Regions from separate parts of the Paenibacillus sp. NPDC093718 genome, predicted to be linked through region 2. Evidence: riboswitches for the same ligand, from Rfam matches in the RefSeq annotation. Region 2 holds a riboswitch; each other region holds the start of a gene.

Evidence for each region. A riboswitch is a leader RNA that binds a small molecule or an ion and turns the genes downstream of it on or off. The one in region 2 is predicted to bind cyclic di-AMP.
Region 1: linked by a shared signal. The riboswitch ahead of ACQKPA_RS12125 (hypothetical protein) and the one ahead of ACQKPA_RS26880 (TrkH family potassium uptake protein) in region 2 are both predicted to bind cyclic di-AMP.
Region 3: linked by a shared signal. The riboswitch ahead of ehuB (ectoine/hydroxyectoine ABC transporter substrate-binding protein EhuB) and the one ahead of ACQKPA_RS26880 (TrkH family potassium uptake protein) in region 2 are both predicted to bind cyclic di-AMP.
Region 4: linked by a shared signal. The riboswitch ahead of ACQKPA_RS31540 (C40 family peptidase) and the one ahead of ACQKPA_RS26880 (TrkH family potassium uptake protein) in region 2 are both predicted to bind cyclic di-AMP.

What each region holds. Positions count from the first base shown of each region.
Region 1 covers NZ_JBNNUS010000003.1:499,837-507,297, forward strand. The annotation lists gene kdpB (potassium-transporting ATPase subunit KdpB) at 1-262, opposite strand, end outside; gene kdpA (potassium-transporting ATPase subunit KdpA) at 284-1,963, opposite strand; gene ACQKPA_RS12115 (potassium-transporting ATPase subunit F) at 1,994-2,068, opposite strand; gene ACQKPA_RS12120 (hypothetical protein) at 2,223-2,633, opposite strand; cyclic di-AMP (ydaO/yuaA leader) riboswitch at 2,768-2,936, opposite strand; cyclic di-AMP (ydaO/yuaA leader) riboswitch at 3,472-3,644, shown strand; gene ACQKPA_RS12125 (hypothetical protein) at 3,777-4,241, shown strand; gene ACQKPA_RS12130 (proline dehydrogenase family protein) at 4,292-5,212, opposite strand; gene pruA (L-glutamate gamma-semialdehyde dehydrogenase) at 5,412-6,959, shown strand; gene ACQKPA_RS12140 (serine hydrolase domain-containing protein) at 7,032-7,461, opposite strand, start outside.
Region 2 covers NZ_JBNNUS010000011.1:63,922-71,382, forward strand. The annotation lists gene uvrC (excinuclease ABC subunit UvrC) at 1-825, shown strand, start outside; gene ACQKPA_RS26875 (CPBP family intramembrane glutamic endopeptidase) at 797-2,485, opposite strand; cyclic di-AMP (ydaO/yuaA leader) riboswitch at 2,777-2,921, shown strand; gene ACQKPA_RS26880 (TrkH family potassium uptake protein) at 2,987-4,327, shown strand; gene ACQKPA_RS26885 (potassium channel family protein) at 4,344-5,018, shown strand; gene ACQKPA_RS26890 (LysR family transcriptional regulator) at 5,055-5,972, opposite strand; gene ACQKPA_RS26895 (succinate dehydrogenase cytochrome b558 subunit) at 6,321-6,989, shown strand; gene sdhA (succinate dehydrogenase flavoprotein subunit) at 7,006-7,461, shown strand, end outside.
Region 3 covers NZ_JBNNUS010000012.1:52,808-60,268, reverse strand. The annotation lists gene ehuA (ectoine/hydroxyectoine ABC transporter ATP-binding protein EhuA) at 1-533, opposite strand, end outside; gene ehuD (ectoine/hydroxyectoine ABC transporter permease subunit EhuD) at 548-1,210, opposite strand; gene ehuC (ectoine/hydroxyectoine ABC transporter permease subunit EhuC) at 1,213-1,866, opposite strand; gene ehuB (ectoine/hydroxyectoine ABC transporter substrate-binding protein EhuB) at 1,868-2,701, opposite strand; cyclic di-AMP (ydaO/yuaA leader) riboswitch at 3,079-3,224, opposite strand; gene ACQKPA_RS28015 (exosporium glycoprotein BclB-related protein) at 3,723-4,622, shown strand; partial or broken gene ACQKPA_RS28010 (SDR family NAD(P)-dependent oxidoreductase) at 4,677-5,419, opposite strand; gene ACQKPA_RS28005 (flavin reductase family protein) at 5,608-6,219, opposite strand; gene ACQKPA_RS28000 (ring-cleaving dioxygenase) at 6,206-7,168, opposite strand; gene ACQKPA_RS27995 (AI-2E family transporter) at 7,403-7,461, opposite strand, start outside.
Region 4 covers NZ_JBNNUS010000018.1:52,694-60,154, forward strand. The annotation lists gene ACQKPA_RS31530 (M1 family metallopeptidase) at 1-478, shown strand, start outside; gene ACQKPA_RS31535 (hypothetical protein) at 490-1,317, shown strand; cyclic di-AMP (ydaO/yuaA leader) riboswitch at 1,665-1,804, shown strand; gene ACQKPA_RS31540 (C40 family peptidase) at 1,808-2,281, shown strand; gene ACQKPA_RS31545 (C40 family peptidase) at 2,717-3,190, shown strand; gene ACQKPA_RS31550 (GNAT family N-acetyltransferase) at 3,330-3,830, shown strand; gene ACQKPA_RS31555 (c-type cytochrome) at 3,992-4,348, shown strand; gene ACQKPA_RS31560 (4a-hydroxytetrahydrobiopterin dehydratase) at 4,450-4,764, opposite strand; gene ACQKPA_RS31565 (hypothetical protein) at 4,874-5,167, opposite strand; gene motA (flagellar motor stator protein MotA) at 5,359-6,159, shown strand; gene motB (flagellar motor protein MotB) at 6,143-6,949, shown strand; gene rluF (23S rRNA pseudouridine(2604) synthase RluF) at 7,062-7,461, opposite strand, start outside.

The sequences.
Region 1 (7,461 bases), on a different contig from region 2:
CTTCGGCAAGCGCCTCTGCGAAGTTTGCAAACAACAGCGTCAACAGCAGAATGACAAGTACCGTCACATTAAATCCGATACTGCCCTCTGTCCCGAAATAGGATGGAAATAACGTCATCAACAGAACAACCAGAGTCCCGGCCTCCACAACAAACATGACCGGATTTCTCATCATCAGGACGGGATTCAGCTTTGTGAAGCTGTCCTTCAGCGCCTGACGGACCATCTCTTTGGACATCGCTTTTTTTCTCGTATTATTCATGGAAATAGGCCACCTTTTCTATTAACGGATCGTCAGATGCTCAGCAATCGGACCGAGCACAAGTACTGGCAGGAAGGTCAATGCACCGATAATCTGAACCACCGCGATCAGAATGCCGGCAAACAGCTTATTATCTGTCCGGAACGTCCCGAGCGTCTCGGGAACCCATTGCTTCCGCATCAACGAGCCGCCCACTGCCAGCAAGGCAATCATCGAAATGTAACGCCCGAATAGCATGACCAGTCCGGTTGTAATGTTCCAGAACGGCGTGTTATCCGACAGACCCTCAAATCCGGAACCGTTATTGGCCGCGGAAGACGTGTATTCGTACAATACCTGTGAGATGCCGTGAAAGCCTGCATTGGTAATGCCTGCCTGCCCCGCATCCGTCATCAGCGCAAGTGCGGTCGGAGCCAGAATGATCAATGGATGCACCAGGATAACAACCGCAATTAGCTTCATCTCCCGCGCCTCTATTTTTCTCCCTAGAAATTCGGGTGTTCGGCCAACCATAAGACCAGCCAGGAACACTGCCAATATCGCATACATGAGCATGTTCATCAGCCCGACGCCTTTTCCGCCAAAAACGGAGTTCAGCATCATCAGGGATAGCGGCGTAATCCCGCCAAGCGGCGTGAGCGTATCATGCATGTTGTTGACCGACCCGGTCGTGGCCGCGGTTGTCACCGTCGTAAACAGGGAGGATTGAGCGATCCCGAACCGGACCTCCTTGCCCTCCATGCTGCCCTGCGAGGCGTCGATGCCCAGCTGGTTTAATGCCGGGTTGCCGTTGGTTTCAGCGGCATAGTTCAAGGACAGGAATCCGATAAACAAGGTCATCATCACCGAAAAAATAATCCAGCCCTGCTTGCGGCTCTTCGCGAACAAACCAAATGTGTAAGGAAGCGCCGCCCCGAGGCTCCACATGCACAGAATCTCGATCACATTGGTCAGCGGGGACGGGTTCTCGAACGGATGCGCCGAGTTGGCCCCCATAAACCCGCCCCCATTGGTGCCCAGATGCTTGATCGATTCCAGCGCAGCCACCGGCCCCACAGCTATTTGCTGCTCGCTTCCTTGAAGCGTCGTGACGCTGAGCATAGGCTTCAAAGTCTGCGGCACCTGCAGCGCAACCAGTACCATCGCAATGATAAATGCGGCCGGGATGAACACCCGGGTGTGGGCTTTGACGAAATCCTCAAAAAAGTTGCCGACGGTTGTACCTTTGCTGGTCACCGCCCGGATAAACGCAATCGCCACGCACAGCCCGGTCGCCGCGGACGTGAACATCATCATCGTAATGACGGCCATCTGGGCCATATAGGATAATCCCGACTCCCCGCTGTAATGCTGGAGATTCGTATTCGTCATAAAGCTGATGATCGTATTGAGCGACAAGGTAGATTCCATATTGTCGATGCCGTTCGGGTTGAAGGGCAATACTCTCTGCAACCGAAGAATCAAATATCCCGCTGCGACCAGCACCATATTCGTTATCACAAAGCTGATGGCATACCCTTTCCATGTCATTCCCTTTCGTTCTTTCAACCCAATCAGTGCGAAGATCGGTTTCTCCAACCAGGAGAACCATTTATCCGTTCCATTCCCCTCATTGCGAAACACCTGATATAAATAAGTTCCGAGAGGCTTTACCAGCAGCACCAGAACAAGTATAACGATGGCAATTTGTAAAATGCCCATGACGAATGCCTTCCTCCTTCAGCTGTTTCCCTAGAATTTTTCAGGGTGAATCAGCGCGTAAATCAAATATAGAAAAATAAAGAGCGTGCATATTAAAATGATCATCACGACTAATCCACCTCCGTTTCCGAAATTACGCGTCCGCACCAGGACATAAACAGCATGAACAGTCCGTAGGTTCCTCCCAAGATAAGCACCATATATAAATCCTGCATGAAAATAACCTCCTAAAACCTCATTGTCACATCAGCCAAGGCGCTTAGCTGACAATGGATGAAATCAGGAAGGATACCTGATGATGGTTCGTATGAAGCACCACATCGGCACCCAGTCCCTTGTATATCAATCGAGGATTGCTGGAATGGGTAATCACATAAATCGACTCCGTCGTCCATGTCCGGCAGATCCGTAAATAGCGGCAGCACAGGTTCAAGCTGCTCTCAAACAAATACACCTTGCTGACGGGAAACTCGGGAATGATCCAGGTTTGTTCATCCCTTGTATCGATAAGAATCATGTTGGTGCAGCCTAGTTCTCGCAGCCTCTCCTGTTCAACCCGGTTGTTGGCTATGGCCGCAAACGAAATGCGCATATAGATCAGCTGGCGGATAAATTCTTCCCCGGCCTTGTTAGGCGCGGATACCAGGATAAACTCCTGCGGTTTCTCCATCTTTATTTCTCCTCCTAAGAAGTTCAGAAAGAGAAGACAACAACAAAGAAGCCTGGGGAAAGAGAAGAACTCTTCCCGCAGGCTTCTTCATCAGAACACGGTGAAATACACCGTGGCCCAAGTCCACGACAATCGTTGCCTCTCTCGATACGCTTACGAGGTTAGCTGACGGATTCGGGCGTGAGAGTCGCCCTACCCATAGACCGTTATCTTGTCCATGGGATTCACCCCTGAGAGATCAAGTTCATCTCCCGACTGGTTCCCCCGTTCCTTTTCCATTCAAGGACTCAGCGAAAATTAAAAACGAGTAGCATGTTATTCTATTAGCCATTGACTAACATCCAGGTCCGGCAAAACAGCACAGCATCAGGTTCGAGCGGTGAGAGTCGCATCATCCTGCATTTTCAGCGAAGGCCCATGGTGCCCTCGCCCGAGATTCGATCCATAAAAGCCCGGCAGCTCTCACACAGCCTTTAGGTCTTCATGGAACGGCTGCCCGTATGCCTGCCGCCGATGTCCGTCAATTCATAGTTCGTATCATACGTCCGGCCTTGCAGGAAGTAAATGTGAGCAAAAACACATGTAGCGTTATGTCGAACAGGATCTGACCGGTTTCGCCCCATTATCTCTTGAATTCTGCTCTATACTATGTATTTCTCTTGTTTTCTTGTATTTATCGCAATCTATCGAGATACCGAGATTTTGCCATGATAATAGATGTCACGACCGAATGTACGCGTTTTCTTTTACGGTTTTCATCGATTTTCGGAATGTATCCGTTCAATATGGCCATTTACTTTTAGAGTCCTCCGGCGTATGATTCATCCATCATTCGAAACATTCGTTTACGCTGAGCTCTCGACAGATCGGGAGACGGGGGAACCAAACCGCCAACGGAGCTTCTGTTGGTGAATGGGGTGAATCCGCAGGCCTGATGATCAGGCATCGCGGTAGGGTGCTCTCAAGCCCGAATCCGTCAGCTAACCTCGTAGGCGCGCTTTGAGAGAGAACACCACCCGAGCCTTAAGCGAAGCGGCCACTGTAGCAGGGCCTCTAACGATAAATAGGCCTGGAGAGCGGGGTTACTCTGCTCACCAGGCCTTTTTGCCGTGCATATAACATTCCTATAAAGGAGCGCAGATCATGACGAAACTCATCGAGGCCGCACTGGCCCCCGTCATCGAAACCGCATCGCCTGCATTAAATGCAGAGCTCATCAGCTACATGGAGATATTTCGTTTCGACCGGGGCTCAGCTGAACGCTTTATCCCCTGGAGCGACCGAGATTGGAACTGCGGGTTGTTCAAAATCAGCTGCAAAGACGCGGCCGGGTATGCCGAATATGCCCTGCCAAGCACGAGAGAATTCGCGGATCTGGTCCGCTGGGCATCCGTCTTTACGAGGCTGAGAGGTATGCCCGTGACCGAGGCCGTTCGCTATGCCCAGAAGCAGCAGCAATGGGGATCCGCACGAATGCAGCTCGCCGTATCGGCCCTCGCCGATCTGGAGACCAATCTGCAACAGCACATCACCCGTAAGCGGTTAGGCAGCCTGCCGCTGGAGCGTTCCTTCCTGATGGAATGCTCGGAGGCGTATTATTTCTTCTAGGACATCAGCTAGAAAGAACTACCGTCCTCGCTTCCATTGTTTTCACCTGCTCACTTGAACATATTTTTGAGCACCATCATCAGGTTGGCCGGCTTCTCTGCCAACCGCCGGGTGAAATACGGGTACCACATGGTTCCGTAGGGCATATAACACCGGATGCGATAGCCGTCCTGCGCAAGCGCCGCCTGATCGTTCATCCGTAGCCCGTACAGCATCTGAAACTCAAATTCCTGTTTGTCTATGCGGCTCTGCTCGGCAAATACCTTCACCCAGTCGATGATGTTGTCATCGTGCGAAGCAATCGCGACGTAAGCACCCTGATCAAAATGCATTTTGATCAATTTCTTATAGTTGTCCATAACCTCCCGCTTCTGCTGAAAGGCGATGGTTCCCGGCTCTTTGTACGCCCCCTTGACCAACCGCAGATTTACACCGGCATGCATCAAATTCTTGACGTCCTCCTCTGTACGGAACAAGTAGGCCTGCATTACGGTCCCCACGTTGGTCAGCCCCTCCTTATGGAGCCGCAGCGTCATATCAATCGTCGCCTGGGTGTACGGCGAATCCTCCATATCCAGGCGAACGAAATTGCGGTACTCTTTCGCCTTTTTCGCCACCATTTTGATGTTCTCATACGCCTTCTCCAGATCCAGTGCCATGCCCATCTGCGTCGGTTTCAGCGATACGTTCGACTGCACTCCACGCCTCGCGATCCCTTCCACCAGCTTCAAATATTCCTCCCGATACCCGGCTGCTTCATCCAGCGTCCGGATGCCCTCCCCCAGATGGTCCAGCGTGACAAGAATGCCCTTCGCGTTCAGCCTCTCGATTTCATCCAGTGCCTCATCCAAGGTATCGCCGGCAATGAATCGGCCCGCCAATTTCCGGCCGTACTTGATCGACAACCATTTCACGAGTTTATTGCCGGACACCGTCAGGATCACTTTACGGTAAAGCTCGGTTCCGTCCATGCGCGCGCCCCCTTTGCAAGGTAAACCAAAATCACTCTATCTAACTCATATGCAAAAATCATGACGGCATGCAGGAAGACATACATATCTTACATAGAGGTTTTCACCAGGAGTTCCTAACCATGCCACCATGACGCATTCGCAGCTGGACCATTGGCCTGAAGCTTCGATTCATATCATGTTAAGGAGGGGCCTCCCCATGCGAGCACCTTTTCGGAACGAACCATTTATGGACTTCAACGACGAATGGAACAACAAGTTATACGACGCGGCGTTATCCGGGGTCGAAGCCGAGCTTGGCCAATCGTACCCGCTGGTCATCGGCGGTGCCAAAATCCATACGGAGCGCACCGCAAATTCGGTCAATCCGTCGCGCAAACGCCAAGTCATCGGCGTCGTGTCCCAAGCGGATACCGAGCTTGCCGAACAAGCCATTCAGACGGCAGCGCGTACCTTTGAGACGTGGAAGCACACCGAGCCGAGCGAACGGGCACGCTATCTGTTCAAGGCCGCGGCGATCATGCGGCGGCGCAAGCTCGAGTTCTCCGCGCTCATGACTCTCGAAGCCGGCAAGACGCGTGCCGAAGCCGACGCGGATACGGCCGAAGCGATCGATTTCATGGAATTCTATGCACGCGAAATGCAGCGCCTGAGCACGCCCCAGCCGCTGACGGTCCACGAGGAGGAAGAGAATCATCTCTATTACCTCCCGCTTGGCGTCGGCATCGTCATTCCACCGTGGAACTTCCCGCTCGCGATTATGGCTGGCATGACCACGGCGGCCATCGTCTCCGGCAACACCGTTGTGCTGAAGCCGGCGAGCACCACGCCGATCATTGCCGCCAAATTCGTGGAGCTGCTGGAAGAAGTCAGCCTGCCTCCGGGCGTCGTCAACTTCCTGCCGGGACCGGGCCAGGAAGTGGGTGACTATCTGGTGGATCACCCGCTGACCAGGTTTATCAGCTTTACGGGGTCACGCGACGTCGGACTGCGGATTCAGGAGCGCGCGGCCAAGACGCAGCCGGGGCAGCGATGGATCAAGCGCGTCATTGCCGAAATGGGTGGAAAAGACGCCATTATTGTAGACAGTGAGGCCGATCTGGAGCTCGCGGCGGACGCGATTACTGCTTCCGCATTCGGCTTCTCCGGTCAGAAATGCTCTGCCTGCTCCAGAGCCATCGTTCACGAAGACGTCTATGATATCGTGCTGCAGAAGGTTATCGACCGCTCCAAGAAGCTGGTGATCGGCAGTCCGTCTCACGCCGAGGTGCAGGTAGGACCCGTTATTGACGATAAGGCCTACCGTAAAATTCTGGACTATATCGAAATCGGAAAAAGTGAAGGGAAGCTGGTACTGGGCGGGTTCCCGGGCGATCCGGAGGGGTATTTCATACAGCCGACGATCTTCGCGGACGTCGCCAGCACCGCTCGTATTTCCCAGGAGGAAATCTTTGGTCCGGTCGTGGCCTTCACGAAAGCCGCCTCCTTCGACGAAGCGATCCAATTCGCCAACAATACTGACTACGGGCTGACCGGCGCGGTAATCTCGAACAACCGCGCCCACCTGGAGCAAGCCCGGCGCGACTTCCATGTCGGCAACCTGTATTTGAACCGGAAATGCACCGGCGCCTTGGTGGGCATCCACCCGTTCGGCGGCTTCAATATGTCCGGGACCGATTCCAAAGCCGGCGGGCGCGACTACCTGCTCCTGTTTACGCAGGCGAAGGCGGTGTCGGAGCGATTCTGATTAAGACATGTAAAGAAACCTCTCCATGACAATGGAGAGGTTTCTTTATGTACAGCGATTCTTTTACTGGCTTTACACCTTGACCTTGCCCTTAATCTCCCGGACCACCTTGCCCTCGAACGATTGATTCATCCAGTACGCAAGATGAATGCCTTCCTCACCGAAGGTGCATTCCGTGGTTAAGTAGAATGGCGTCTCCGTCAGTCGGATGGTCAGCTTCAGCGTCCGTTCATCCCTCCAGGTCATGGAGGCAGCATATTCATTATCCGCCATCATCATCAGCTTCGTGGTTCCCGTCTTCCACGCGTTACGACCACAGACCACCGAATTGACGCCGTGTTCCCCCTCAAGCTCCATTACCGCGCAGTCTTCTTCAAACCGAACGGTGAACGTACGCAGCTTCTCCTCATTCTCTTCGAGATCATAGACGATCCCGGAGACATCCTCCTCAAGCGGGGATACCGCCTCTTCGCTTGGCGGATCTAGCTTAAGCTCTGCCAGC
Region 2 (7,461 bases):
TGGCTCGGCGTGAAGGTGCATGTCCCGCAGCGCGGCTTGAAGAAACAGATGGTGGGCATGGCGTCGGATAATGCAAAGGTGTCCTTAGACGAGAAATTCCGCTTGATTGAACGCGATGAAGAACGCACCTCGGTTGCAGCGGCGAATCTGGGCGAAGTGATCGGCCTCCAGTCGCTGAACCGGATCGAGGCATTTGATAACTCGAACATTCAGGGTACCAATCCGGTATCGGCCATGGTTGTATTCACCAACGGAAAACCGGACAAGAAGGAATACCGCAAATACAAGATCCGTACCGTGCTGGGACCGGACGATTATGATACAATGCGTGAAGTGATCCGGCGGCGGTACGAGCGTGTCTTGAAGGAGAACTTGCCGCTTCCTGATCTGATTGTGGTCGATGGAGGGAAGGGACAGATTTCTGCCGCCGTCGATGTATTGGAGAATGAGCTGGGGCTGTTTATCCCGGTCTGCGGGCTTGTGAAGGATGCCAAGCATAAAACAGCGCAGCTCATGGTCGGAGACCCGCCGGAGCCGGTTACGCTGCCCCGGGACAGCCAGGAGTTCTACTTGCTGCAGCGCATTCAGGATGAGGTTCACCGTTTTGCGATTTCCTTCCACCGCGAACAGCGCGGCAAATCGATGGTATCCTCCAAGCTGGATTCCATCCCGGGCATTGGAGAGAAGCGTCGCAAGCTGCTGTTGAAGCATTTTGGCTCAGTCAAAAAAATAAAAGAGGCTTCAGTCGAAGACTTCAAGCCCCTTTCAATCGGTGAGAAATTAGCAATGGAGATTCTTAAGGTACTTCGTGAGGAGGAGTCGTGAAATACGGCTTCTCTTTTTTTGTTGGATTGAAACGGTAAATCGCATACGCGACGATCGCCGGAAGCACCATGTAGAAAGCACCGATCAGCATGTTGCTGGTGTCCTTGAGCAGGATCAGGCTAATGCCCATCAAGATGCTGTTAAAGATGACATGGGAGAACATGGCCGCCAAATACCCGTATTTCAAAAAGATGTAGCTGAACAGCAAGCCGATGATAACCAGTTCAATGGGCCGGGAAATTACAGGGTATATCGGATAGAGTGTATGCCCGAGCGCCCAGATGATCGACGTGATCAAACTGGCCACGAACGTATTGCGGACGATCTTTTTTAACATTTTGATGCCGAACAGTCGATAGACGGCCTCCTCGGATATGCCGGCCAGCCAAGCCATCAGCGGAAAGAGCCAAGGATAGAGCATGTTGTAAGGCGACTGTGTGGCATCCGTGGTGGACCATGTATTCAAGGTCAGGCCCAGAACGACAAAGATAATGGATTGGACCCCAAGCAGGATGAAAGCCCACATATACCCCAGCTTCATGCTGTCCAGTACATAATGACCATATCCGGGTTCTTTGGCGCGCGGCCATGGATTGAGCCCGTCTTCTTTGAGCCATAGCCCGCTGCCTCCGACAAGGGAGAAATAGAGCAGCGCGGAGAAGATGAGCGAATAGACTGCATAGAAGATCATCATCCCGAGTATACCTGTTTGCGACATCCCCTCAGATTTGAAAACGGGAATCAGATTGTACGTATTCAGCATTTGAATGACAAACGGCAGCGCCGATAGGAACAGGCCGCGCTTAAACGACGTATAGGCTCTGGTCTTCACGCTGTACACAATCGCAAGAATGCCAAGGATGAGGGTGAACAGGCCATACCCTGCGAGCGTCAGCAGCGTGGCATCCTGAGTCTGCTTGTTGACATAGGCGGAATGGGCGGCCGGGACCGAAAAAGATGGCTCATAGGAGCGTAATTTCCCCTGCTCGAAGGTGAAACGGTGCTCCAATCTGGAATCGCCGATCTTGGATTCCGGGTCCACATACCGGAGCCGGGGTTCTCCTTCCCGGGTAACCAGCTCCAGTTGCGACGGATCATAGCCCGCTCGCTGGAGCCAAGGCTCCGCGAGAGCTTGCTTCTCGGCTAATGACATGCCGTCCTCAACAACAAGCAGCATCTGCCTTTGCACATCGCCCTTGTTCAGCTCAATCCGGTCATAGCTGGAGCGGGCGAAATCGTACGAGAAGCCGACGATGCCTGAATTTTGCATGTGCACGTCCACATTGAGGGCATTGCCACCCGGCTCGCTGAAGCGAACGCGGTATACGTCATAGGGATATTTGGCTTCATAGGTTTTGTTGTATTCCGAAAGTCTCTTTTCCTTCGCCAGATATCCGTAAAGTTCCGATTTGGATTGATATGTAACCAGCGTGTCATCCGTTTCCGCAGCCGTAAACTGCAAAAACTCCTGAGCAAAGCTTGCAGCCGCTTGCCGAGCCTGCTCCTTGGATATGATATTCGGAGATGCCATTTCGGTCGAATCCGGATTCGTCGACGGAAACACCTGAAATAATAGGAACAGAATCAGGCCGACTGCGGCAGGCGCGATGAGCTGCTGCAGATTGGGCTTCAGCTTCAAGGCCTCTCTTGCACGATTCATGAAATTCCTCCTCTAAGAAAGTTGATACTCCCACTGGTATTCGATATGCCTGATTAAGAACGCATAGAGTCAATATAACATAGTTATGAAAGTCATAAGCAGCTTATCCCAATATCCGGAATAATGAAACAAATCGATGAAAATGAATGAAAGGTTTCGAAAACGTTAGAGAACCCTATGCTTGTATTCTTGAATATGCCCAATTCGCGCTCTTTTAAAGATTTTTTGGGTGAAAAACGGCATTGGGTTACGTACCGGATTGCGATATAATCACATCATGCTTCAAGGAACCGAATATTCCAGCCGAATTTCGTACTGAAAATGGGGGAACCATGTAATTGGGGTGAATTTCATTATTCCTAGAATAATGAATAGGGCGACCTGTGAAAATGCCCGAATCCGTCAGCTAACCTCGTAGGCTGCAGCACAGGAACCAGACCGTAAAGGGCACTGCGTTTTCCAGTGTCTTTTTTTCTTGATTTTTTTTAAGAAGGTGACCGATTGAACTCTAAATTTAACTGGCTCAGGTTGTCTCCGCCGCAGATTCTCGTGCTTGGTTTCGCGGCCATTATTTTCATCGGGACGGCGCTGTTAATGCTGCCGATATCCACAAGTACAGGTGAACCGCTGGAATTTATCGATGCCTTGTTCACTTCGACATCGGCAACTTGCGTAACGGGTCTGGTTGTGGTGGATACAGGAACGACATTCAGCTCCTTCGGAGAGATCGTGATCATGCTGCTGATCCAGATCGGCGGGCTCGGATTCATGACGATGGCCACTTTGTTTGCCTTGGCTCTCAAAAGGCGCATATCGCTCAAGGATCGCCTCATTCTGCAGGAAGCGATGAATCAGTCCTCGATGGAAGGAATCGTAAGGCTGATTCGCAGAGTGCTCCTGTACTCCCTGATCATCGAGGCCTGCGGTGCCTTGATTCTATCGATCCGCTGGGCGTTTGATATGCCGATCGGCCAAGCGATTTATTATGGCGTTTTTCATGCGGTCACGATGTTTAACAACGCCGGTTTCGATTTGTTTGGCGATTTTCGGAGTTTGACCGGTTATGTCTATGATCCTGTAGTCAACGTTGTCGTGATGTTTTTGATTGTGTCAGGCGGCATCGGTTTTATCGTATTATCCGATCTGATTGATTTCCGGAAACAGCGGAGACTTTCCTTGCACTCCAAAGTAGTGCTCACCATGACGGCTACCTTGCTGCTGGTTGGATTTATCGTCATTCTTATTTTTGAATTCACCAATCCGAGGACGCTCGGTTCCCTGAATTGGGGCGGAAAATTCTTCGGCGCGTTATTCCAATCCGTAACGCCGCGTACAGCGGGCGCGAATACTATAGATATTACGGGGCTTAGACAGGCCACGCAATTTTTTATCGTTATTCTGATGTTTATCGGAGCATCCCCAGGGTCAACCGGGGGTGGTATCAAAACAACAACCTTCACCATTATGGTGGGGGCGGTCATCGCCATGATGCGCGGGCGCGAAGACATCGTCATGTTCCGTTATCGCCTGGCCCAGGAGCGGGTGCTGAAGGCACTGACCATTGCGTTACTGGCACTGCTGCTCGTTCTAACCGTATCGATGATTCTGTCGACGACAGAGGAGGGGGACTTCCTGGAGATCCTATTCGAAACGACGTCCGCCTTCGGTACGGTGGGTCTCTCCATGGGCTTAACGCCAGATCTGACGGTGTTCGGGAAGGTTTTGATCAGCATTACGATGTTTGCAGGGCGATTGGGGCCTTTGACGCTTGCTTATGCACTGGGGCCGAAAAAGGGTAAAGAATTATATCGTCATCCGGAAGGCAAAATGATTATTGGATAAGGAGTACTGGAGAGACATGAAACCAAAGCAATTTGCAATCATCGGTTTGGGACGATTTGGCGCCAGCCTGGCGCTTGAACTGATGGAACAGGGATATGAGGTGCTCGGCATCGACCGCAATGAAGAGGTTGTCGAGGATATGAGCGAGCTGCTGACGCACACGGTGGTGGCGGATGCTACCGATGAAGAGGTGCTTAAATCGCTCGGTATTCGTAACTTCGACTGCGGCATTGTTGCGATCGGAAACGATATTCAGATGAGCATCTTATCCGCCATCTTGTTGAAAGAGCTTGGTGTCGCCATGGTCGTTGCCAAGGCGATTTCGGTGCTGCACGGCCGGGCGCTGGAGAAGCTGGGCGTGGACCGGGTGATCTTTCCGGAACGGGATATGGGGATCCGGGTAGCTCACCAGCTGGTCACGCCCAATCTGCTTGACTATATCGAATTATCCAAGGACTATCTGATTGTGGAGATGACGGTCACGGACTGCATGGACGGAAAAACGCTTAGCGAGCTCAATACGAGGGTTCGCTACGGTGTCAGCGTGGTGGCCCTGAATAAACAATCCGGCATCATCGTAGCGCCGACAGCCATGGATGTGGTGAACTCCGGCGATATTATGGTCGTTATCGGCTCCAATGATAATGTGGATCGCTTTGAGTCTGAGGTCGTGAATATGCTCGAAAAATAAATATAGAAGAAAAAAACCTGACGGTCCTATATACCGTCAGGTTTTCTTCATTTTGTCCTCCTCCAGCTTACGGAACAGAATTTCCGTTTCATCAATCCAGCGGCTAGCCGCCTTGCTCAGCTCGGAGGCTTGGCCGTAGATCAGCGAAGTCGTTCGCCGGGTTTCAATGAGTGCCGGAATATGAATGTCGACAAGTCCGTTATCGGACAACAGCTGCGGCCTCAGATAGGATTTGGGCAGCAGCGCGGCCGCCTTGCAGGTCGGGATGAGCCTGACGATCGCTTCGAAGGAGTCGATCTCCATGCGGATATCCGGCATTATGCCCCAGCGGTGGAACAGGTCATCGGTCAGCTTGCGGTACCAGGTTCCAGTAGAGAAAATGATCATCGGCAAGCCTTGAAGCTGCTCGATGCCAACATCCTCGAGCTCAGCCAGCGGGTGTGAAGACGGGATGACAAGCTCCAGATGGTCATCAAACAACGGAATGCAGTTTAATCCAGGCTGGTTGATGGAGGAGGCAACAATGCCGACATCGACGCGCTTATCTCTTACATAAGAAACGATCTCATGGGTCTTGCCGGTAATCAGTTTGATTTCGGCCGCGGGATGACGCTCCATGAATGCGTTAACGAGCGGGGGCAAGGTGGTCTGAAGGGTGGTCAGGCTGGCCCCCAGATTGATCGAGATCTGATCCCCCTCCCGGTAATGGGCCAACGTCTGCAAGAATTTGATCTGCTGCTGCCGCTGTTCCAAGGCAAAGGTGTAGACAATCTGTCCGATGGAGGTAAGCTCCAGCCGTTTGCCCCGGCGGTTGAACAGCTGCAGCCCGAGCTGGTCCTCCAGCTTGGCTATTTTCCGGGACAGGGCTGGCTGGGACAAGTTAAGCAGCTTGGAGGCCTGGTTTATGCTGGATTGCTCTACAACGACGGCGAACATGTCCAGTTCTTCGAACATGGAATTCCTCCTATATAAAGTAGACATGCGTGCAAAACATTGCTTATGCGTATAGATTATAACGATTAATAATTATATTGCAATTCCATTATAAGAAAAAAAGGAGTAACATGAAACATGACACAAGTTGTTCACACGATTGCCGAAATCGGCAGCTTTTTGTCGTTGCAACGATTTAATGCTAGTTCATCAAGGCCGGTTTAGATGCCAAGTGGCTTCCTGATTCACTTCGTGATCAAAAGCGGGCTTTGTGAACAACCTCTTTAGGACAGGGTAAGTGTAATTGTTCTGAAAATAGGAAAGATTGAAAATGAAAACGCTGCACATTGGAAAGGGGAACGTCAACTGATGAAAGGGTATTATTCCAGAAAGCTGCATTCTTTACTCGGTGTCATACCGCTTGGAGCATTTTTGCTCAGCCATATGATTTCCAACTTTAAGGCTTTCGAGGGTGGAAAGGAAGGCTTCGCAAGCGCGGTCCATTTTTTGAACAGCATGCCGCTGGTATTTTTCCTCGAGCTGTTCCTGATTTGGCTTCCACTGCTATATCACGGCGTCTACGGGTTATACATTGCTTACCAGGCGAATAACAACGTGGGCAATTACAACTATGAACGGAACATCCGCTTCACCATCCAACGGATCACCGGCGTTATTACGTTCGTTTTTGTTATCTGGCATATGTACGATACGCGTTTCCAAATCATGATCGGCAAAATCACGCATGACGATTTGGGCGCCACGATGCACGGCATCATGAACAATCCGGTTCTGTTTGCTCTGTACGTCATCGGCGTTGTTTCCGCAACCTTCCACTTCGCTAACGGCCTGTGGGCGTTCCTCGTCAGCTGGGGCATTACCGTCGGTCCGCGGGCGCAGAAGGTATCCACTTACATCTGCATGGGCTTGTTCGTATTGATGAGCGTGCTGTTTGTTCTTGCTATGACAGCATTCCGCGGTTCCGAATTCCAGGCGGCGACGGCAGCGATCGATGTAGTTAAGACAGTCTTAAGTTAAGGGGAGTGAACGAAAAATGGCATCTAATATTATTGTAGTGGGCGGCGGCCTCGCCGGGCTGATGGCAACCATCAAAGCGGCAGAAGCAGGAGCTCACGTTCATCTATTCTCACTTGTACCTGTTAAACGCTCTCACTCCGTGTGTGCGCAAGGGGGCATCAATGGAGCCGTGAATACGAAAGGTGAGGGTGACTCTCCTTGGGAGCATTTTGACGATACGGTGTACGGCGGCGACTTCCTTGCGAATCAGCCTCCGGTCAAAGCGATGTGCGAAGCGGCTCCGGGCATTATCCACTTGATGGACCGCATGGGCGTTATGTTTAACCGTACGCCGGAAGGACTGCTCGATTTCCGCCGTTTCGGCGGAACGAAGCGTCACCGGACTGCGTTTGCCGGCGCAACGACCGGACAACAGCTGCTCTATGCGCTTGACGAGCAGGTTCGCCGCTGGGAAACCGCGGGTCTTGTGACC
Region 3 (7,461 bases), on a different contig from region 2:
GACAGATTGGACGGGTACATCTTCAATTTGTCGGCCAAACCGACCTTACTGAGCATGGAGACGGCCCGCTCCTCCGCCTCCTCCTTGGATAAACCCAGCACTTTGCGTGGGGCCTCCGTCACATTGCGAAGCACGTTCATGTGCGGGAACAGATTGAAATGCTGAAAGACCATGCCAACATTGCAGCGCATCCGGTGCAAATGCTTTTCATTGGCCCGAACCAGCTTGCCCTTCTCTTCCATATGCCAGAGCAGCTCGCCATCAACCTCGATGGTTCCCTCGGTCGGTTCTTCCAGCGTCATCAGCATCCGGCCCATCGTTGTTTTGCCCGATCCGCTCGGACCGATCACAGCCACCTTTTCTCCAGGCTGCATCTCCAGATCGATGCCTTTAAGCACCTGTAGATCACCAAACGACTTGGTCACGCCGGTATATTTCACAATCGGCTTTGTACCCGTAGCGGTAACGGGATTTCCCTCCTGCTGCGGCACCTTCGACGCTTTTGCTTGCTCATCGATCACAACGGCATTCAATTGATTCCCTCCTTTTATTTTCCACGCTGCAGATTCATGCGTTTTTCCAGCCTTTGCACAAGCAATGAGGCGATATAACTGATGATCAGGAACAGAATCCCGACCATCGTATACGGTTCAAATGCGCGGAACGACTGCGACACGATATTTTTGGCCGTCAGCATCATCTCCACAAGCGTTATGGCGCATAGAATCGGCGTCTCTTTAAACATAACAATCAAATAATTACCCAGTACCGGAATGATCGGCGGCACCGCTTGCGGCAGGATAATACTTCGCCAGGTTTGGGCTTTCGTGTAATTCAGTGCTGTGGCAGCCTCCCATTGTCCCTTCGGCACTCCCTCGATTCCGGATCGGTACACCTCGGACAGATATGTGCTGTAATGCAGCCCGAGACCGATCACCCCGGCATAGAAGGCCGGAATGGAAATTCCGGTAAGAAGCGGCAGACTGTAATACAGGAAGAAGACCTGCACCAGCAGCGGTGTATTGCGAATAAATTCGATCATTCCTTTGGTTATTAGTGACAGCACCTTAAATCGGCTCCGCGCTGCAAAAGCAAGCAGTAATCCGATGATCAATGCCACCGCGAAAGCGCAGATCGTCACCCATACCGTCATTTTTAATGCACTCAAGAGCTGGGGCAGGATATCCCATACATAGTTCCAATCCCACATGACTATAGCCTCCCCGCTGTCCATTTACGCTCCAGCAGTCGAACTGCCAGCGAAACGAGCGTAGCAATGACAAAATACATGAGGAGCAGCAGCACCAGAATCTCGGTCGTCCAGGAGATGTAATTATTGCGGAGCACCATCGCCTGATACGTTAAATCCGCCATTGTGATGAAATAAACCAGTGAGGTGGATTTGATGAGCTCCACAAGCTGATTCCCGAAAGGGGGAAGCATTCGCAGGGACGCTTGAGGCAATATGACATTCCACAATCTTTGCCAAGGCTTCAGATTAAGCGCTACGGCGGCTTCCCATTGTCCTTTCGGAACGGCCAACACGGCGCTGCGAACGATTTCCGAGCCGTATGCGCCGAAGTTCAGCCCGATCGCGAGGATCGCAGCCAGCATTTTCGGAAGCTCGACGCCGATGAACGGAAGGGCGAAATACAACCAGAACAGCTGCACCAGCAAGGAGGTCCCCCGAAAGACTTCCACGTACACGGCTGCCAACGTGCGAATGATCCACAGCTTCGACAGTCGGCATAACCCGGCTGCAAAGGACATCACGACCGCAAGGATGGCTGAAAAGAAAGCAACCACAATCGTGATCTCCGCCCCTTTCAGCAGCGTAGGGAGAAAATCAATCCATGAATTCGGCATGCTATTCCCCGCAAAGCGCAGCGGCCGTCATCTCGCCCGGGAGCTCTTCTTCTGTGAACCCGAACTTCTGCAAAATTTCGAGCAGCTCGCCCGACTCCTTCATTTTTTGCAGCTCCGCATTATAAGCCTCCTGAAACTCGGTATCCGCTTGGCGGAAAGCCGTAGCTCCGTAACCGCGAACGCTTTCGCCGTCGATGACCGGCTGCTCGAAATCAGCCACGCGTTCGATGCTGTCGTCGCTGGCCGAATCCAGCATCGCCTGCAGGGACGGCCCCGTCATGGTAATTGCCTGCACCCGGTCTGCCTGAAGGGCGCTGATGGCCGAAGCCTGATCTGGAACCTGTACGATCCGGTCCGTAGGAATGCCGGACTTCTCCAAATAGCCGATTTCAACGGCTCCGGTCATAACGGCTACCTTGGCCTGGTCGTTCTTAGCAATGTCCTCGTAACTTCCGAGTCCCAGCGGATTTCCCTGCTTCACCGCAATGGCTTCCCCGATGCTGTACTCCGGATTAGCAAACAATACGGCAGAGCAGCGATCCGGATTAATGAACATGCCTGCGGTAATTAGATCAAACCGCTCGGCCTGAAGTCCGGCAACCAGCGAACCGAATTCCGTAAGCTCTCCCCTCATTTCCTTGATGCCAAGCCGCTCCAGAATAACACGGGCAATCTCGACCGCTTCTCCAGTGAGTTCCCCATTGGCCTCTTTGTAGGCATAAGGCTTCTCATTCGCAAATCCCACGGTGATATACCCCTGCTCAATGGCTTGCTCCAATGTGCTCCCTTTGTCGCCGCAAGCCGCAAGCGACACCCCCATAATCAATGACAACATCAGTACAACCACTCTCTTCAAAACTTTCCACAACCTTTCATTATGACTTTGCAATTCTTAAAAACGACATGTTGAAATTATCCATGTTAACTCATATGTTAACTGGGATTTAAGGGTATTCAGATACCTTGCATGGGTCGGACCTTCAGGGAAGATGATTCATCCATCTCCTTCCACGCTTAAACCCAATGCCATCTGACCGATTTAATTGGTTTTGGTTAAACATTTGCAGGCCTTGCCCCTCCTCTTTAGCAGAATACAAAAAGACCACCAAACAGGGGATCTAGACATAGCTCCGCCAGCAGGGGGTCAAAAAATAGAGAAAAGGCCCCTAAAGAGAATTAAGGGCCTTTGTTATGAACATCCATTATGTATGCAAGACCCATCCACTGCTGACGAGGTTAGCTGACGGACTCGGGTAAGATGGTACCCTACACTCGTGATTCCAAGTGACTCGCCCCTGGTGAAACTGGTTCCCCCGCTTTCCGGAAAATGTATGCCGGAAACTAAGCGTGTGTCCATGATAAAGGGAACTTCAGGAAAAGTCAAACCCCTTTAACCGCTTTTTCTGGAAATTCAGAGGCGGAAATGCCGTTCTTCCAGGGCCTATGAAAAGCATGAAAAATGCCTCATTCAAGCCTCTTCCCCAACGATACAGGAATTTTATCCCAGTCTCGTTTTTCGCTATATAGCAGGCATTTGACATACCTCCCTTACTCATTCATGTGGTGGATCGTTTATGCCATGAATTACATTCGGATTGTGAAAGCTTTCCCCACACATTTACGGCGCAAATACGGCGCAAATTTTTTTTTGAACCGCTGCGTACAGAGCCTATGAATATCGTAGGGCAATCCGAGATTCATCCTATAGTTTTGCTATTCGTCAATAGATGAATGCCTCCGGGGCTAGCGTACATTCTGGAAATTATAGTTGTTTATCTATCATTTATGCGCTATTAACCCATGCCGTACCGAGAGTATTTGCGTAGTATAGAACAAATCTAAAGGAGGTGCTTCATTTGGAACGTTCTTCTAGAAAGAGAAAATTGTGTGCTCTTAAAAAAATAGAGAAAAAAGTCATTCATGCGAAGAAAAAGCATTGCCCGTCTCATGGCCATGGTGATCATAAAGGCCATGGTGATCATAAAGGCCACGGAGGTCGTAAAGACCATGCTTGTATTGTTAAAAAGCGTCGATGCCCAAAAGCTATCCGTGGACCGGTAGGTCCTCAGGGTCCTATCGGACCGGTCGGACCTATCGGGCCTGTGGGACCTGCCGGACCGACAACCGGTATTGCAGGACCTGCTGGACCTGCTGGACCTGTCGGGCCTGTCGGACCTGTTGGACCTGCGGGACCTACTGGAGCTACTGGAGCTACTGGGGCAACAGGAGCAGCCGCCGGAGGAGCCATCATCCCATTCGCATCCGGCATACCGCTTGCTCTGACCACCGTTTTAGGCGGATTAGTCGGATCCGTTGGTCTCGTAGGATTTGGTAACTCGGCCAATACGTTTACGCTGGCTGGCGGTACGATTGACCTCACTGGAGCAGCTGGTACTCTGCTTAACATGGCGTTTAACACGCCACGAGCTGGTACTATCACTGCACTGTCCGCTACCTTTAGCACTACTGCGGCGCTTTCCCTGCTGGGAACCACGGTTACGATTACAGCACAACTGTACAGCGCACCAGCAACGAGCAATATTTTCACACCGATACCAGGCGCTCTTGTTACGCTGGCTCCGCCGCTCACAGGCGTCGTAACCCTCGGAACAGTAAGCAATGGCTTCGTAGAAGGCCTGGCCATTCCGGTGCCGGCCAATACACGCCTGTTAATGGTATTCTCGGCAACCGCTGCCGGCACAACTCTTGTCACTGCAGTGGCAGGTTACGCCAGCGCTGGCGTCAACATTATATAAGCTTCAGTTTCCTGTAAAAAAAGCCCCGATTTTTATATCGGGGCTTTGCTTCATTTATACGGCTGTATATCCGCCATCCACCAACAAGCTCGTGCCTGTAATGAAGGACGCATCTTCACTGGCGAGAAACAACACGGCTTTGGCTACTTCTTCCGGTTGCCCCAAGCGGCCCATCGGATGAAGGCCGACCAGATGCTGGGTGATCGCTTCCGTTCTTCACTGAATTAGAGGCGTATCGATATATCCCGGACATACGGCATTGACCCGGATCCCTTTAGGAGCATAGTCCGCGCTCATCGACTGGGTTAACAGCTTAACGCCTCCCTTAGCGGAAGCATAGGCGGTAACGCCCGCTTTTCCGACATGGTTATGGATCGATCCGCAGTTTACGACCGCCCCTCCGTCTCCTTGGGATAACATTTGCTGGATTACATATTTATCGCACAGGAACACCCCTCTTAGATTAATATCAATCATTCTTTGCCAGTTGTCCATCGACAACTGATCAGCAGGAGCATCATGAGCAATGCCTGCATTGGCGAACAATACATCCACACGGCCAAAATGCTCAACCGTCTGCTTCACCATATTCGCAACTTCCTGTTCTTGGGTTACATCCGTCTTAACGAACAGCGTTTCAAAGCCTGCTCCTTTTAATTCATCGGAAACTGCTTGTCCCCGGTCCGAATAATCGGCAATAACAACCTTGGCTCCCTCTTCAACAAAAAGCCTTACCGCTGCTTCACCGATCCCGCTGGCGCCTCCGTCACAATGACAACCTTGGATTCAAACTTCATTTGTCGACCACTCCTATATTGTGAATTCATTATAACAGCCCCACATTCATGTAGAGTTTGCATATTTCAGGCATGATATTCCACAAGCCCCTTTTCTTTCATAGACCTACGTACTATCGAATAACGGCATATGAACGTCACAACTTGATATTCGCTGCGTCCTAACCCTTTATCCAGCCCGTCCGTTGTTATATAGGCCGTTCGATCGTAAACATCTCTCCCAGTGCAGAATAGATGTTTCCCGCCATTCGGCTCACAGGCTTTAACTTGGCAGCGTCAATCCGGCCCTGCTCGTAAAGCTCCTCCGCAACGTGGAAGCGAACCACGCGGGCAATCAATAGATCAGCGGCAGGCAGTTGATCCGCGCCATTCAAGGTAACCACCTGCTCCAGTACGCATTCCATGCGAATCTTGGATTCCAGAACGCCGGGAACCTTAACAACCTCGCTTACGATCGGGGTTAGATTGGTTCGGTCAAGCTCACTCTCGTCCGGAGGCAGGTTCGCCGCCGTTTCGTTCACGGCTTCAACAGTGTTTTCGTCCACGATATGGATGACAAGCTCGCCGCTTTGCATGGCATTTCTCGCTGTATCCTTGGCCGTGCCGTTCTTCCTTTGAACGGAAACGGACAGCATGGGCGGATTGCTCGTCAGAATGGAGAAATAACTGAACGGCGCCGCATTCAGCACGCCATCCTCCGATAATGTCGTAACAAAAGCGATCGGCCGCGGAACAACGCTCCCGATCAGCAGCTTGTATGTGTCCCGTTCGCTTTGGGTATTCGGGTCAATGGATATCACTTGAGTTGCCCCTCTCCTGTATTTTGACTTGTATTGGCTCCAGACCTTCCTCAATACGCGCTCGCTCCAGTTCAAACCAGGGAGGAAGTTTCAATTGTTCCCCTAGCGAGTCCAAATCTTCATCCACCGTAAATCCGGGCGGATCCGTTGCGATTTCAAACAAGATCCCCCCTCGTTCCCTGAAGTACAACGCTTTGAAATAGTTCCGATTCCTGATATCCGTAGGGTGGAAACCATGCTGTTTCACCCATTCGTACCATTTGCTGTGCTCCTCATCATCTTGGGCCCGCCATGCGATATGATGGGTCGTTCCGGCACCTCCGGCACCCAACGGGATGTCCCGCATCGGTAAATCAATCACGTTGCCGAAAGGGCCCCCAGCCTGAAACCGTGCATAGTTAACGTCCTCTCCCATGAAGGTCAGCCCCATTACCTGCTCCAGCGCTCTCTTCGTTTCCTCCCACTTGTTGCTGAACAGGACTGCGCCGCCAAACCCCTTAATCGCTGTATCCGGCGTCACATCGTTCACAGACCAACTGCTCTTCGGACCGTTTTCCCGCTCGACGAGCTCAAGAGAAAGTCCATCGCGATCGGAGAATTGAAGATAATGTTCGTTAAACCGAAATGCTTTCATGACAGGAACACCGAATCTCCGTAAACGCTCTTCCCAATAAGGCAGGGCACCCGCAGGGACGACAAATGTTGTATACCCAACCTGCCCTCCTCCACGTATCCCTCTCCGTGAAGCAGAAGACGGAAAGAAGGTAATAATGGTCCCCGGGTGTCCCTGCTCATCCCCGAAATACAAATGGTAAACCTCAGGCGCATCATAATTGACCGTCTTCTTCACCATTCTGAGCCCCAGCACACCCGTATAAAAATCAACATTTCTCTGCGGGTCCTGCGCATAAGCGGTAATATGATGAATGCCTGCCGTTTGTAATGCCATATCCATCGCCTCCTCATGGTTTCGTGTCCAGCCCAATGTTTCCATACTTGATTCCGGTTCGTATAGCTAAATCACACAATCTTTAAATTGAATATCTTTAATTAGAGATTATATTTTTTTCATACCATTGTCAAGCGGCCCCTCATATCTCAGGCAGACAAAAAGCCGCCAAGAACGATTCCACGCTCTTAGGCGGCTCCAGCATGCAGCTGCGGCCACATGTCTATCCCGCGTCTATGCTTTTTGCCATTTTTCCTTAAAGAACAGCTGATACACTCTTGTTACGATAATCT
Region 4 (7,461 bases), on a different contig from region 2:
AAAATACCGGTTCAAGCATCCAACCACATCTGACTTTCAGAAAGTCGTCGAGCAAGTAAGCAAAACGTCCTGGCAGTCGTATTTTGACCAATATGTATATGGAAGCCAGATGGCGGATGTCGCCATCGACGTGATCAAAACCAAAAATAAAGGCACGGCTGAAAATCCTCGATATGAGTCCACGGTCCAGATTACGAGCAAGGACGGGGATATCAGCGATGTGCCGATCGTGTTCGCCTTTGAGGACGGCAAAACGGTGGAACGAACCTGGAGCGGCAAAGACGGCAAAGTTGCTTACACCCTGGAGTACAGCTCTCCGCTCGCCTGGGCCATGGTTGATCCGAAGTACTCCATCGTCCTAGAGAACAAACACATTAATAACTATATGAAGGCAGGAATGGATCCGACGGTGGTTACACGCTGGAATCTCAGTATTACCAAGCTTGTGGAGACGCTGTTCGGCAGCCTGTCATGGTGAGGGGGGAGCACATGAAAAGTTACGCAGGCCAAGGGTGGACCAGTGTTAAAGACCAGCTATACGTCTCGATCCTGCTCTTCTTATATCGTTTGCTGTGGGGATATTGCCTGTACCGTCTCGTAAAATCGGCAGTCGTCCCCCTGCTGATGCGATATCCGGATTCCGCCCCTAACGAGCTCAGCCGTCTTTTATTCTTCTACGAGGGCGAGATGAGCTTATCCTTGAGCAGCACAGTACACACCTACGGATGGCTTCTGGCCGGTTTGCTCCTGATCCGGATGAGCCTCACCCCGCTCATTCGGGCTGGCATCTTCTACAACCTTCACCAGGAAGCCAAGGGCGAGCGCGGTTTATTCTTCTTCACTGGCATGCGGAAACTGTGGAAACCCGTAACGCTATTCTATCTGGTTGAGCTTATTCTCACCCTCGCGCCCGGTTACTGGATTCTGCCCAAAATCCTCCCGATTCTGCTGAATGGAATTCAGGAGCCTGTTCTGCTGCTTCATGCACTGCCCTATGCAGCTGGCTGGTTCTTGTACGCCTATCTGATCCGCTTGTTATTACTCTATATGCAATTTGGCCGTACAGGCGATTCCAGCATGATCAGCTCGATCCATGCGCTCTTCCGCCGCTTGGGCATGGCAATGCTGTTATCCATCACCATCAGTGGATCCGCCTGTGTCATTCTGCTGCTCCTGAGCTCGGCCTCGCTCTTCTGGGCCGGGTTGATCGGCTTAATTATTCAGCAAGCCTCTTATTTCCTGAATGGACTTTTCCAAATTTGGGCAATGTCCGCTCAATATCATTTGTGGAGAGATTCCTCCTCACAGCATCCTTAATGGTTACAATTCGTCACCCTAAAATAATGAAACATGCTCGCGAATAAGCTGTAATCGGAAGCGACACGTTTCTATCCCGGGCTTGATTTTACAGAGAATAAGAGTTCTTTTATCCTCCATATTACAAATTTCTGAACGCCAAATTACAAAAAAACCTGTTTCCCCAAGAGGGGGACAGGTTTTTTTGTTTAAAAATAATCTTTCCTCGTTTGCCAAATTGTTAATACTCTGCTAAAATAACGAATATGTTAGTAACAACTTTGTCATCTTTACTGTAACTTTTTATTGGAACGATGTAATTCGCTAACTATGTTGGAACGTCAAACGTCAATGAATGGGTTCATCAACATTTTAAGGAGCCGAATTCCCATAACGATATGGGAAGCGGGGGATCCGTTTTGGGTGAATTGATCTCGCAAGAGAGGGATCATAGGGGACCTTCAACCGAACCCTTAAGCTAACCTCGCAGGCAATGGAAGGGGCTTTTGTTTTGAAAAAGAAGTTAACGGCTGTTTCTCTAGGCCTCGCACTCGCACTCACATTAGGGACCGGAAGCGCTTTCGCCGATTCCAAATTAAATACTGCAATCAAACCAGCCATTGGTGTCTCTTACAAAACAGGTGGAACTACAACGAATGGTTTTGACTGCTCCGGATTCACCAGCTATGTTTACAAGAAGCTTGGCCTTAGCCTGCCCCGTACGTCTGCAGCTCAATACAAAGTAGGTACGGCCGTATCCAAGAGCAACCTGAAAGCTGGCGATCTCGTGTTCTTCAACACATCCGGTAGAGGTGTATCTCATGTGGGTATTTATGTCGGGAGCGGCAAATTCGCTCATTCTTCATCTTCGCGTGGTGTCATTATTAGTCCGCTGAGCCAGAGCTATTACGCCAACCGATATGTAGGCGCTAAGAGAATTATGAGTCAGAATACGTACAAATCCGTAGCTGTAAACTACAATTAATGTTGGAACTTAATTGATTTACTCTTACAAGAAAGCCCTGGGTTTATGAGATTGTGCCGATCTCATCCAGCGGCTTTTTCTTTTGTTTATTCTCTCTATACCTTTATAACGTTCAGGACAACGAAAAAGTTCCCGCTTTTCGAAAAAAAATGAAATTTATTATACAAGTTCACTTCACTTTGCCATGTCTTCACATCTTCTATCCTTTATATACCCTTCTCTCCCTTCATTAAACACCCATTTTGGAAAAATATTGATTTTTTTATTGCTTCGACAGCTAATGCTATTGAAAAATAGCGAAATCCATCAAGAAATAATTGCCAATCTCGCTTGCTGTCTGCTAGAATGGACGCAGTAACAACTTTGTCATTAATGTAAGTGCTTTAATATATAGATTGCTATGCCTCGCGGCAAACGAAAAAGGAGCTTACCATGCTGAAGAAAACATTATCGACAGCAGCCCTAAGTATCACGCTGCTGTTCACTTTGGGCGTTGGCAGCGTGTTTGCTGATCGTGCGCTGGATCAGGAAATCGATAAAGTTCTAGGTACAAGATACAGCTACGGCGGTACAACCACGAGCGGATTTGACTGTTCCGGCTTCACCATGTATGTTTATGCTAAACTCGGTCTGAAGCTCCCGCATCAATCCGGCTCTCAATTCGACATGGGGACAAGCGTGTCCCGTAAGGAGCTGCGCGCTGGCGATTTGGTGTTCTTTAACACATCGGGCCAGGGCATCTCCCACGTCGGCATTTATGTCGGTGATGGCAAATTCGCCCATGCTTCCTCCAACCGCGGCGTGGTTATCAACCGCCTGGCAGAGGATTACTACGATCAGCGATACGTGGGTGCAAAGCGTATCATGAGTGATGATAAGTATGAAGAGTCGGTCGGTGAATCATCCTAAGCTATAGAGGCTATTCTTCCCTATACATACTGCTTGCCCGTTAAAGGAGCCCTTACCTCTCTTTTGCGGGCTTTTTTGATGCGACTTGGATGTTCGTAATATGGTTATTATTTATGCAGACGATAGGAGGACTTCGCAAATGGATGCCACACCGATTACATTTCACGCCGTAGTCATGCGTGAAGAGCACGCCAAAGAAATATGCGCTTGGGCCTACCCTCCTCCCTATAATATCTATGGCTTTCTTCCCTGGGAGCAGATGAAAGGGCTTGAGGTGGAGTTTGGCGATCCGGACATTCGCCTGGGACAGTACATCTCGGTTCTGGATGAGCGGGAGGCCCTCTGGGGATTTGCCCAGCTGTTTCCGATGCATGAGGTTACACGAATTGGACTTGGCATGCGGCCTGATTGGTGCGGGCGTGGAATGGGTAAACGATTTATGCAGTCGATTGTCCAGGAAGCCAAACGGAGGCGGCCTGCCGACGAAATTGACCTTGAGGTAATGACCTGGAATGAGCGAGCAATCCGCGCTTATCAAAGGGCAGGCTTTCACATCACCGATACGTATGAGCGGCTTACGCCAACGGGCAACGCCCTTTTCCACTGTATGGTGTATGAGCCCCCGGCAAATGAGGAATAGTAATCTTTGTCTATATGAAAAAGCACAATTTTGTGTACTTTTTATGAAGCTACGCCGTATAGTTGCTTTTTTTGTCACAACTGGCTATGCTGTCTATGGATGTTGGTTTATAATGGAGACAAGTGCAAAAGTGCAGTATACATAGAAGGGACGATATGACGATGCAAAAATGGATCATGAGCGGATTGTTCTTCGTCGCATGTGCGTTGGCTATCGCGCTGATGTTTACGCTCCCAGGTAAGGAACAGGTAGCTCAGGAAGAGAAGCCGACCATGCCGGAAGTGACTCTCGATGCAGCCGCAGCGGAAGCCACACTGAAAGCAAGCTGCATTAGCTGTCACGGCGACCAACTTCAAGGCGGCGCTGGGCCGGCTTTGAATCAAGTAGGCGGACACATGGATGCGGACGCGATTTTCAACGTTGTAACCAAAGGTCGTAAGGGAATGCCTTCCTTTAAAGACCAACTTAAACCTGATGAAATCGCAAACATCGCGCTGTACCTTGCTGAGAAAAAATAAATCAGCTTAAACGCAAAACACGCTTGCACCTGGAGTTGTTCCCGGTGCAAGCGTGTTTTTTACATATTCGGGGCCTCTGAAGGGATTAATGGTCTTCCCTTCTATTGTGCCGCCTTGCCATCCTTCGAACGACTCTTCTCATAGGCTTCGTTAAACTGCTGCGCTTCCTTAATATCCACAGCCGTAATGCCACCGTCGTCCCAAGAAGTGAGACGAAGTGTAACGACTTTATAATCTATGGTGATGTAGGGGTGATGTCCGAAAGCTTCCGAAATAGCTGCCACTTCATCAACAAAAGCGATTCCCTTCATGAAGGAGGAGAAGGTATACTTTCGTACAATCCATCTCCCTTGTTCAAATTCCCAACCCTCAAGCTTTTCCAGATGAGCCTCTACTTCTTGCTGCGTATAAAGCATCTTTTATCTTCCTCCCCGAAAAAAACCTATCTTAAAGCCGACTAACACGTAATATGGGCTATCTGTCATCTATTCTATTCTGCCCTGTATCTGTTGATAACTGGAGTGATTACACAAGGGCCACAAAAGCCAACTCTTCTTCACCAATCAAAATATGTATTCGATGGTTCGTCTGATCATGCATGACCACGCCGCTGCCAACGTTAATCACCGGCTCTGTGCCAAGCGCATAAAACAAATCCTCCGCCAGCGCCTCATGAACCTCATTTTGCTCGGCTTCACCCAGATTGCCCCAATCCTCAGCTTCCATTTCAAAGAAGACATAGCTGTCGGAAATTCGCCCGACCGCCTCGGTTAGTTCTGCCAGAATTTCGCCATAATCCCTTCCGTGCTTAACGCCCATCTTAATCACTCCTTTCCTTGCCGTACTTAGCTTCGTTTCCCTTCCTTCCATTATACCGGAAATTACAACTAAAAAAAAAAGCCCGACCTGACGATAAATAGGATAACGCCCCACATAAGGGGCCCGGTTCTCCATGAGAGCCGTTCTGACGAATGGATTCGTTATTTTATTTCTCACGGATGAGGTGTGGTATGGAAATTTCAACAATTATAGGCTTAATAATCGGTATCGTCGCGGTACTGGTGGGCATGATCCTGAAAGGTGCCTCCCTTCTCGCTTTGTATAACCCGGCAGCCTATCTAATCATTCTTGGCGGTACGGCAGCAACTTTATTCATCGGATTTCCGCTAGTCGAGCTGAAAAAGATTCCGAAGCTGGTCAAGATGACCTTCGTGAAACAGAATCTGATGGACAAAACGGATATGATCAAGCTGTTTATGGAATGGGCTTCGATCACACGCCGTGAAGGACTGCTGGCTCTGGAAACTAAAGTCGATGAGATTGATGACAGCTTCCTGCGTAATGGGATGCGCATGATCATTGACGGCAACGATCAGGAATTCGTACGTGATGTATTAATGGAAGATATTAATGCCACCGAAGAGCGCCATCGTTCCGGCTCATTGATCTTCTCCCAGGCCGGTATGTATGCACCTTCCCTCGGGGTACTTGGAGCCGTTATCGGTTTGATCGCTGCACTATCCCACATGGAAGATATGGGCGAACTCGCCCATGCCATCGGGGCTGCGTTTATTGCTACCCTGCTCGGTATCTTCACCGGTTATGTCATCTGTCACCCGATTGCGAATAAACTCAAGCGTCTATCCAAACGCGAGGTTGAAATCCGCCTGATGATGGTAGAAGGCTTGCTGTCCATTCAATCCGGTGTATCCACCATTGCAATCAATCAAAAGCTCTCCGTGTTCCTGACACCGTCCGAACGGGCTGAGCTCAGCGAGAGGGAGGCTGGTGCTAGTGAGCAAAAAGACTAGACACGAGCCGCATGAGGAGCATGCCGACGAATCCTGGCTTCTTCCTTACGCAGACCTACTGACCTTGCTTCTGGCCCTGTTCCTGGTGCTGTACGCCATGAGCGCGACGGATGCACGCAAATTTCAAGAAATGAGCGAAGCCTTCAGCGTTGCTCTCACTGGCGGAACCGGGGTGCTGGATTACAGTAAAACGGAATCCAGCGATGATCCGCCTAATATTAAGGATCATAAAGCGACATCCCCTTCCATTCCCGCAACAACACCTGACCAACGACGTGCAGAACTGATGCGTCAGGAACAACAGGATCTGGAGAAGCTGAAGAAGCAGCTCGATAATTATATTAAAAATAACGGTTTAACCTCGGAGCTCAGCACCAAGTTGAACCACTCCCAGCTTGTCATTACAATACGGGATAACGCCCTGTTCCCTTCCGGTGAAGCCGTTGTGAAGCCGGAGGCCCGTAAACTGGCCAAGGCCATCTCGCAAATGCTTCATAAGTTCCCGGACTATGAAATTATTGTATCCGGCCATACGGACAATGTGCCTATCTCGAACAGCCGATATCCGTCGAACTGGGATCTAAGCTCGGATCGTGCCTTGCAGTTCATGAAGATTCTGCTCGCCAACTCGGAATTGGATCCTAAACGGTTCATGCCGATCGGTTATGGTGAATACCACCCGATTGCCGATAACAACACCGCTGCTGGACGAGCGAAGAACCGCAGAGTCGAGGTATCCATTATACGTAAATACCAGGATAGTGCGACCTTTACCAGCGTGAATGAATAACTCAAAAGGGAACGGTCCCTACAGACTATAACACACAATAAACAACCGATGCATCTGGTCTCCAGATCCCATCAGTTGTTTTTGTTTAGGGTTATAGATGTATTTCAGCCTGCTACTCGAGCCTATAGTTCAGCAGCCGACCAAGCTCTTCCTTCTCCTTCTCGTTAAGATCACGCCAAGCGCCGATGCGCTGACTGCCGAGACGGATATTCATAATCCGAATTCGCTGTAACTTTCGGACCTCATAACCAAAAGCGCTGCACATTCTGCGGATTTGACGATTTTTCCCCTCCGTCAGAATGATTCGGAACACGCGCTCGGACATTCGAGTGACCTCACAGGGCAGCGTCATCTCACCTAAAATCTTGACGCCGCTGGACATCCCGCTAAGGAAGGATTCCGTTACCGGGCGATCCACCGTCACAATGTATTCTTTCTCATGTTTCCCCTCGGAGCGAAGGATCTTATTGACGATATCCCCATCATTCGTCAGCAGGATCAGTCCCTCAGAG